One region of the Saccharothrix saharensis genome, then DNA from elsewhere that is predicted to be linked to it. Evidence: riboswitches for the same ligand, from Rfam matches in the RefSeq annotation. Region 1 holds a riboswitch; the other holds the start of a gene.
The links. Region 1 has a riboswitch for glycine ahead of gcvH (glycine cleavage system protein GcvH). Riboswitches for the same ligand answer to the same signal wherever they lie in the genome.
Positions count from the first base shown of each region.

Region 2: linked by a shared signal. The riboswitch ahead of gcvP (aminomethyl-transferring glycine dehydrogenase) and the one ahead of gcvH (glycine cleavage system protein GcvH) in region 1 are both predicted to bind glycine.

Region 1 covers NZ_VFPP01000001.1:5,814,401-5,817,995, forward strand. The annotation lists gene FHX81_RS26195 (hypothetical protein) at 1-134, opposite strand, end outside; gene FHX81_RS26200 (hypothetical protein) at 140-322, opposite strand; gene ald (alanine dehydrogenase) at 667-1,773, opposite strand; glycine riboswitch at 1,968-2,062, shown strand; gene gcvH (glycine cleavage system protein GcvH) at 2,188-2,568, shown strand; gene FHX81_RS26215 (L-serine ammonia-lyase) at 2,573-3,595, shown strand, end outside.
Region 2 covers NZ_VFPP01000001.1:6,932,326-6,935,920, forward strand. The annotation lists gene FHX81_RS31690 (bifunctional nuclease family protein) at 1-219, shown strand, start outside; gene FHX81_RS31695 (MerR family transcriptional regulator) at 1,031-1,597, shown strand; glycine riboswitch at 1,689-1,779, shown strand; gene gcvP (aminomethyl-transferring glycine dehydrogenase) at 1,935-3,595, shown strand, end outside.

The sequences.
Region 1 (3,595 bases):
AGCCGCCACCCGTCGGCCAGGCGGTGGATCTCGGAGCGCGCGAGCGGCACGAGCGCGTCCGCCTCGCCGCTCTCGGCGGCCTCGTCCAGCAGCGCCAGCCGGCGCAGCACGGCGGCCCGCAGCACCTCGTCCACGCGGGTCACATCCGGCCGGCGGCTTGGTCGAGCAGGCGGTGCAGCCTGCGCGTCTGGGTGACGGACATCACAGCGGACTCGCCGGGCGGCGCGACCAGCAGAACCCGGTCGTCCTCGACGAGCACGGTCATCGACCGGTCTCGCCCGAACGGGTCGTGGCAGTCGATCCAGCCCTCGGGTTCAGCCATGTGCGCTCCGATCGGCGATGGCGCGGCACGACGCCGCGCGAGCGGACGACCCCGCTCCGTAGCTGCGGAGTTCCTGCCCTGTCCATCGGTCGAGGGGTCGTCGTGACTTACCCGTTATCACCCAAGTTCACTCGATCGCTTGAGCGCGGGCACGGCGCGTTGCCACCGCCGGGCGAACTGTGGGCCGGATCGGTGGGGTCGCTGGGCACGGACCCCTGTTCCCGGCTAGGATTGGTGACGCGGCCCGCTCCCAGTGACCCCCAGGCTGGTTGAGCGGGCCGTCTTTCTTGCCGAAGGGCCCCGCTCACGTGCTGTGAGCGGGGCCCTTCGCGGCAGGTGGGTGCTCAGACGTCCAGCGGCGTGTGGGTCATCCCGTGCGCCTGGGCCACCGGCAGGTTGGTGAGCAGGCCCTCGTGCGCGTTCAGGCCGAGCGCCAGCGACGCGTCACCGCGCAGGGCCGCCTCCCAGCCGTGGTCCGCCAGCGCCACGGCGTACGGCAGCGTCACGTTGGTCAGCGCGTAGGTCGACGTGCGCGGCACCGCGCCGGGCATGTTCGCCACGCAGTAGAAGACCGCGTCGTGCACCTGGTAGGTCGGGTCGGCGTGCGTGGTGGGCCGCGAGTCGGCGAAGCAGCCGCCCTGGTCGATCGCGATGTCCACCAGCACCGAGCCGGGCTTCATGTCCGCCACCAGCTCGTTGCTCACCAGCTTCGGCGCCTTCGCGCCGGGCACCAGCACCGCGCCGATGACCAGGTCGGCCTCGCGCACGGCCTGCTCGACGGAGAACCGGTTGGACGTCACGGTGCGCAGCCTGCCCTGGTAGAGGGCGTCGATGTGGCGCAGCCGGTCCACGTTGGTGTCCAGGATCTCCACGTCCGCGCCCATGCCGACGGCGATGGCCGCCGCGTTCAGGCCCGCCACGCCGCCGCCGATGACGACCACGCGCGCCGGGTGCACGCCGGGCACGCCGCCGGGCAGCACGCCGCGCCCACCGGAGGGCTTCATCAGCGAGAACGCGCCCACCTGCGGTGCGAGCCTGCCCGCCACCTCCGACATGGGCGCCAGCAGCGGCAGCGCGCCGTTCGGGGTCTGCACGGTCTCGTAGGCGATGGCGGTGGTGCCGGAGTCCAGCAGCGCCTGCGTCAGCGGCCGGTCGGCGGCCAGGTGCAGGTAGGTGAACAGGACCTGGCCCTTGCGCAGCCGCGGGTACTCCTCCGCGATGGGCTCCTTCACCTTGAGCACCAGGTCGCCCTCGGCCCACACGTCGTCCGCGGTGGCCAGCACCTTCGCGCCGGCGGCCAGGTACTCCTCGTCGGTGATCGCCGAACCGAGGCCCGCGCCGGTCTCCACGACCACGTCGTGGCCGCGCTGGGTCAGCTCGTGGGCGCCCGCCGGGGTCAGCGCGACGCGGTACTCGTGGTTCTTGATCTCGCGGGGAACTGCGATCCGCACGGTGGGCTCCTTCGGCCGTTGTTACACCCAAGGTCCGGTACAGCGTTTTCGGTGTCATCGTGTCGACCCCACCAACACGGCCGTGCGTGGTTGTGCGGGCGGAACAAGTCAGGGGGCGCGTTGACACCCGTCGGCGTCGGCACCTAGCGTTCGGGCGACCAACTGAACATCGGCCGCGGCGCGTCGTGAGCGCCGGAACCCGCGCGGGAGAGACCTCGGTGATCGTGCCGGGGCGCCGAAGGAGCAAGCACCCCGCACACTCTCAGGCAGCGAGAACCGCTCGGGTGAGGCGACTCTGGAAAGCGCGCACGTCCGGCGCACCCACGGTGCAAGCCGACGCTGCGGCGTCGGTGAAGCTCTCAGGTCCCAGGACAGAGTGGGGTCGAAGACCTTGCCGTCCTAGGGAGCGCTGTCGTGACTTTTCCGGACAACCTGCTGTACACGCCCGAGCACGAATGGGTGGACTGGGCGCCGGGTACCCAAGAGCCCGTGGCGGTCGGCATCACCTCGTACGCGGCGGACTCGTTGGGCGACATCGTGTTCGTCGAGCTGCCCGAGGTCGGCACCGCGGTGACCTCCGGCCAGGTGTGCGGCGAGCTGGAGTCGACCAAGTCGGTCAGCGACCTGTACGCGCCGGTCAGCGGTGAGGTGGTCGAGGTCAACCCGGCGGCCGTGGCCGACCCGTCGTTGATCAACAACGACCCGTACGGCGGCGGGTGGCTGTTCAAGGTGGCGGTGACCGACGCGACGGGGCTGCTGACCGCGGCGAAGTACGCGGAACTGACCGGGGACTGACGCCATGGCGATCAGCGTGTTCGACCTGTTCTCCGTGGGGATCGGGCCGTCGAGCTCGCACACCGTCGGCCCGATGCGCGCGGCGATGCTGTTCACCGAGCGGCTGCGGCCCGCGCTGGGCTCGGTCGACCGGGTGCACGTGGAGCTGTTCGGGTCGCTCGGCGCGACCGGGCACGGGCACGGGAGCCCGAAGGCGGTCCTGCTCGGCCTGGAGGGCTGTCGGCCGGAGGCGGTCGACCCGGTCGAGGCCGAGCGGCGGGTGGCGGAGATCCGGTCCACCGGGCGGCTGCGGCTGGCCGGCGTGCGGGAGATCGCGTTCACCGAGGACACCGACCTGGTGATGCACCGGCGCAAGTCGTTGCCGTTGCACCCGAACGGGATGAGCTTCACCGCCCACTCGGGTGACACCGTGGTCGACTCGGCGGTGTACTACTCGGTCGGCGGCGGGTTCGTGGTGGACGAGACGGCCACCGGGACCGACCGGATCAAGCCGGACGAGACGCCGGTCGCGCACCCGTTCCGCAGCGGTGACGAGCTGCTGGCGCGGTGCCGGGAGACCGGGCTGTCGATCAGCGAGGTCATGCTGGCCAACGAGCTGTCGTGGCGGGACGAGGCGTCGGTGCGGTCGGGGCTGCTGCACATCTGGGACGTGATGCAGGAGTGCGTCGAGCGCGGCTGCACGGAGACCGGCGTGCTGCCCGGCGGCTTGAAGGTGCGCCGGCGGGCGGCCGAGATGCGCCGGCGGATGACCGCCGAGCACTACGCCACCGACCCGTTGCGGGTGATGGACTGGGTGACGTTGTTCGCGCTGGCGGTGAACGAGGAGAACGCCGCCGGCGGCCGCGTGGTGACCGCCCCGACCAACGGCGCGGCCGGCATCGTGCCCGCGGTGCTGCACTACTACACCCGGTTCGTGCCGGGTGCGTCCGCCGACGGCGTGGTGCGCTTCCTGCTGACCGCGGGCGCGGTCGGCGTGCTGTTCAAGGAGAACGCGTCCATCTCCGGCGCGGAGGTCGGGTGCCAGGGC
Region 2 (3,595 bases), 1.1 Mb from region 1:
TTCGCGGAGCTCGTCTTCGACGGCGACATCCGCGTCTCGGCGCGGCCCAGCGACTCGGTGGCGCTGGCCCTGCGGATCGGCGTGCCGATCCACGCGGAGGAGTCCGTGCTGGCGGAGGCGGGCCTCATCATCCCCGACGAGCAGGAGGACGAGGTCGAGAAGTTCCGCGAGTTCCTCGACTCGGTCTCGCCGGAGGACTTCCGCGGGGCGGACACGTAAGCCGACCGACCCGCGTTCGCGGCGAGCTGCTCCGGAAGATCAGAAGATCCGAAGCGTCCTCGTCGGACTGGCGCACCAGCAGGATGACGACCCGGACCGCCGTCATCTCCTATGGGGATGGTGGTCCGGGTTTCGCGTCATCCCACCGACTTCCCTCCGGGCTGCCACACGCGTCAAGGGGACGACATCGGAAGCAGTGGTGCGCCATCAGTGGACCACGCCCCCTCGGCACGCGCGGCAGGGCACAGCCAGCTCGGCGGGATGACACGAACCCCTCGACTTGGGAAGCGGGAGCTTCGCGGCCCGCACCGCCCGGCCCGTCCGCACCCCGGGCCCGTCCGGCGAGGACGCTTCGGAGCTTTCAGACCTTCGACCGCCCCGCAGGGGTCCACCGACCCGCTCAGGTCCGACGGGTCGGGTGCTTGACAAAGAGGCCCTCACCCGAACCCACCCCACCCCGCCCACGAAGGGCCGCGACCCCGGCCCCACACCGTGAACGGCCCTTCGCAAGCGTGCGCGGTGCGTTGTGGATCAACCCCGCGTGCCACCATCAGGCGTCACACCCCTGAATTACACAACGTCAACGTTGCTCGGCTAAACGATCACTAAACGTCACCCGAATGGCTTACGACGGGTGACTCTCTCAACCTCTACCTCACGTTGAGGTCAGACACGCCCCGCGCGTCGCGTTGACCTGCCCCCTAGCCGGTCTTACCGTCGAACTCAGGTGAATTGCCACGGTGTGATTCGGGCACCGCGGCGGCTTCACGTTGGTCGCCGGTCGTCGTGGCCGGACCGAGGGGAGGCAGGCGTGGTCGAGGAAGCGCCCATCCGGGCCGGATCCGGCGAACAGGGTGAGCTGTTCCCGGACTCCTCGCTGCCGGACGAGCTGGTCGGGTACCGCGGCCCCGCCGCGTGCCAGATCGCGGGCATCACCTACCGCCAGCTGGACTACTGGGCGCGCACGGGGTTGGTCAACCCCACGATAAGGAGTGCGCAGGGCTCAGGCAGCCAACGGCTCTACTCGTTCAAGGACATCCTGGTCCTCAAGGTCGTGAAGAGACTGCTGGACACCGGCGTCTCGTTGCAGAACATCCGGGTCGCGGTGGACCACCTGCGCCGCCGCGGCGTGCAGGACCTGGCCCGCATCACGCTGTTCAGCGACGGCACCACGGTCTACGAGTGCACGTCGCCGGAAGAGGTCGTCGACCTCCTCCAGGGCGGTCAGGGGGTGTTCGGCATCGCGGTCTCCGGCGCGATGCGGGAGATCAGCGGCACGATCCACGACTTCCCCGCCGAACGGGCGGACGGGGCCGAGATCGTGGAGGCGGCCGACGACGAGCTGTCCCGTCGCCGGCGGACGAGGGCCATCGGCTGACCGGGCGGGTCGACCGGCGCGCACTGAGATCCACGTCGCGCCGGCGGTACCGTTCACCCCTCCGACGGGTACGATTCCGCGCGTAGTCGCTTTATCCCGTGCGGGAGAGTCCGAGTCCGTCTCGGCGCCGAAGGAGCAAATCCTCCCCGGAACCTCTCAGGCGCAAGGACCGTGCGGGTGAGACGCCTCTGGAAAGCGGGTCGGGCACGACCGACCGACCCCGCCGACGGTGCAAGCCCGACAGCCGGGTGAAGCTCTCAGGCGCCCGACACCGGGCAGAAGACAGAGGGGGAGGGCAACGGCAGAAGTCTGTCCGGAGCCCTGGAGGCCAGCACCGATGACGCAGGACCGCATCCCCCTCGCCGCACTCGAGCACGGCACCCCGTTCGCCGACCGGCACGTGGGCCCGCGGCCCGCCGAGCTGGCCCGCATCCTCGACGTGATCGGTGTCGGCTCGCTGGAGGAACTGGCGCAGCACGCCGTCCCCGAGTCGATCCGCGAGCGCGACCTGGTGCTGGACCTGCCCGCGCCCGCCACCGAGACCGAGGCGCTGGCCGAGCTGCGCGCCCTCGCCGCGCGCAACCGTCCGATGACCCAGATGATCGGGCTCGGCTACTACGGCACGACCACCCCGCCGGTGATCCGCCGCAACGTGCTGGAGAGCCCCGCCTGGTACACCGCGTACACGCCGTACCAGCCGGAGATCTCCCAGGGCCGCCTCGAAGCGCTGCTGAACTTCCAGACGATGGTCGCCGACCTGACCGGTCTGCCGCTGGCCAACGCCTCGATGCTGGACGAGTCCACGGCCGCCGCCGAGGCGATGACGCTGGTCCGCCGCGCGGGTCGGGCCAAGTCGAACAAGTTCGTGGTCGACGCCGACACGCTGCCGCAGACGCTGGCCGTCATCGAGACGCGCGCGGAGCCGCTGGGCATCGAGATCGTCACCGCCGACCTGTCGCAGGGCATCGAGGGGCTCGGCCTGGGCGGCGACTTCTTCGGCGTGCTGCTGTCCTACCCCGGTGCGTCCGGCGTGGTGCTCGACCACGCGTCGGTCATCGAGGAGATCCACAAGGCGGGTGCGCAGGCCGTGGTCGCCGCGGACCTGCTGGCGTTGACGCTGCTGCGCCCGCCGGGCGAGATCGGTGCGGACGTCGTCATCGGCACCACGCAGCGCTTCGGCGTGCCGATCGGGTTCGGTGGGCCGCACGCCGGGTACATGGCCGTGCGCCAGGGCCTGGAGCGGCAGCTGCCCGGCCGGCTGGTCGGCGTGTCCGTGGACGCGGACGGCTCGCTCGCCTACCGCCTCGCGCTGCAGACGCGCGAGCAGCACATCCGTCGCGAGAAGGCCACCAGCAACATCTGCACCGCGCAGGTGCTGCTCGCGGTGATGGCCTCGATGTACGCGGTGTACCACGGTCCGGAGGGCTTGAAGGCGATCGCGACCCGGGCGCACCGGATGGCGACCGTGCTCGCCGCCGGCCTGCTGGAGGGCGGCGTCGAGATCGTGCACGGCGAGTTCTTCGACACGGTGCGGGCGCGCGTCGAGGGCCGTGCCGCCGCCGTCGTCTCGGCCGCGCGCGACCTCGGCGTGAACCTGTGGCAGGTGGACGCCGACGTGGTGTCCATCGCGTGCGACGAGACGACCACGCGCGAGCACCTGGAACTGGTGTGGAAGGCGTTCGGCGTGACCGTCGCCGACGTGGACGGCCTGGACGCCGACACCGCCGACGGCATCCCCGCGGACCTGCGCCGCACGAGCGACTACCTGACCCACCCGGTGTTCCACGCGCACCGCTCCGAAACCGCGCTGCTGCGGTACCTGCGGTCGTTGTCGGACAAGGACGTGGCGCTGGACCGCAGCATGATCCCGCTGGGCTCGTGCACGATGAAGCTCAACGCCACGGCCGAGATGGAGCCCGTGACGTGGCCGGAGTTCGCGGACCTGCACCCGTTCGCGCCCGCGTCGGACGCCGAGGGGCTGCTGAGCATCGTCGGTGA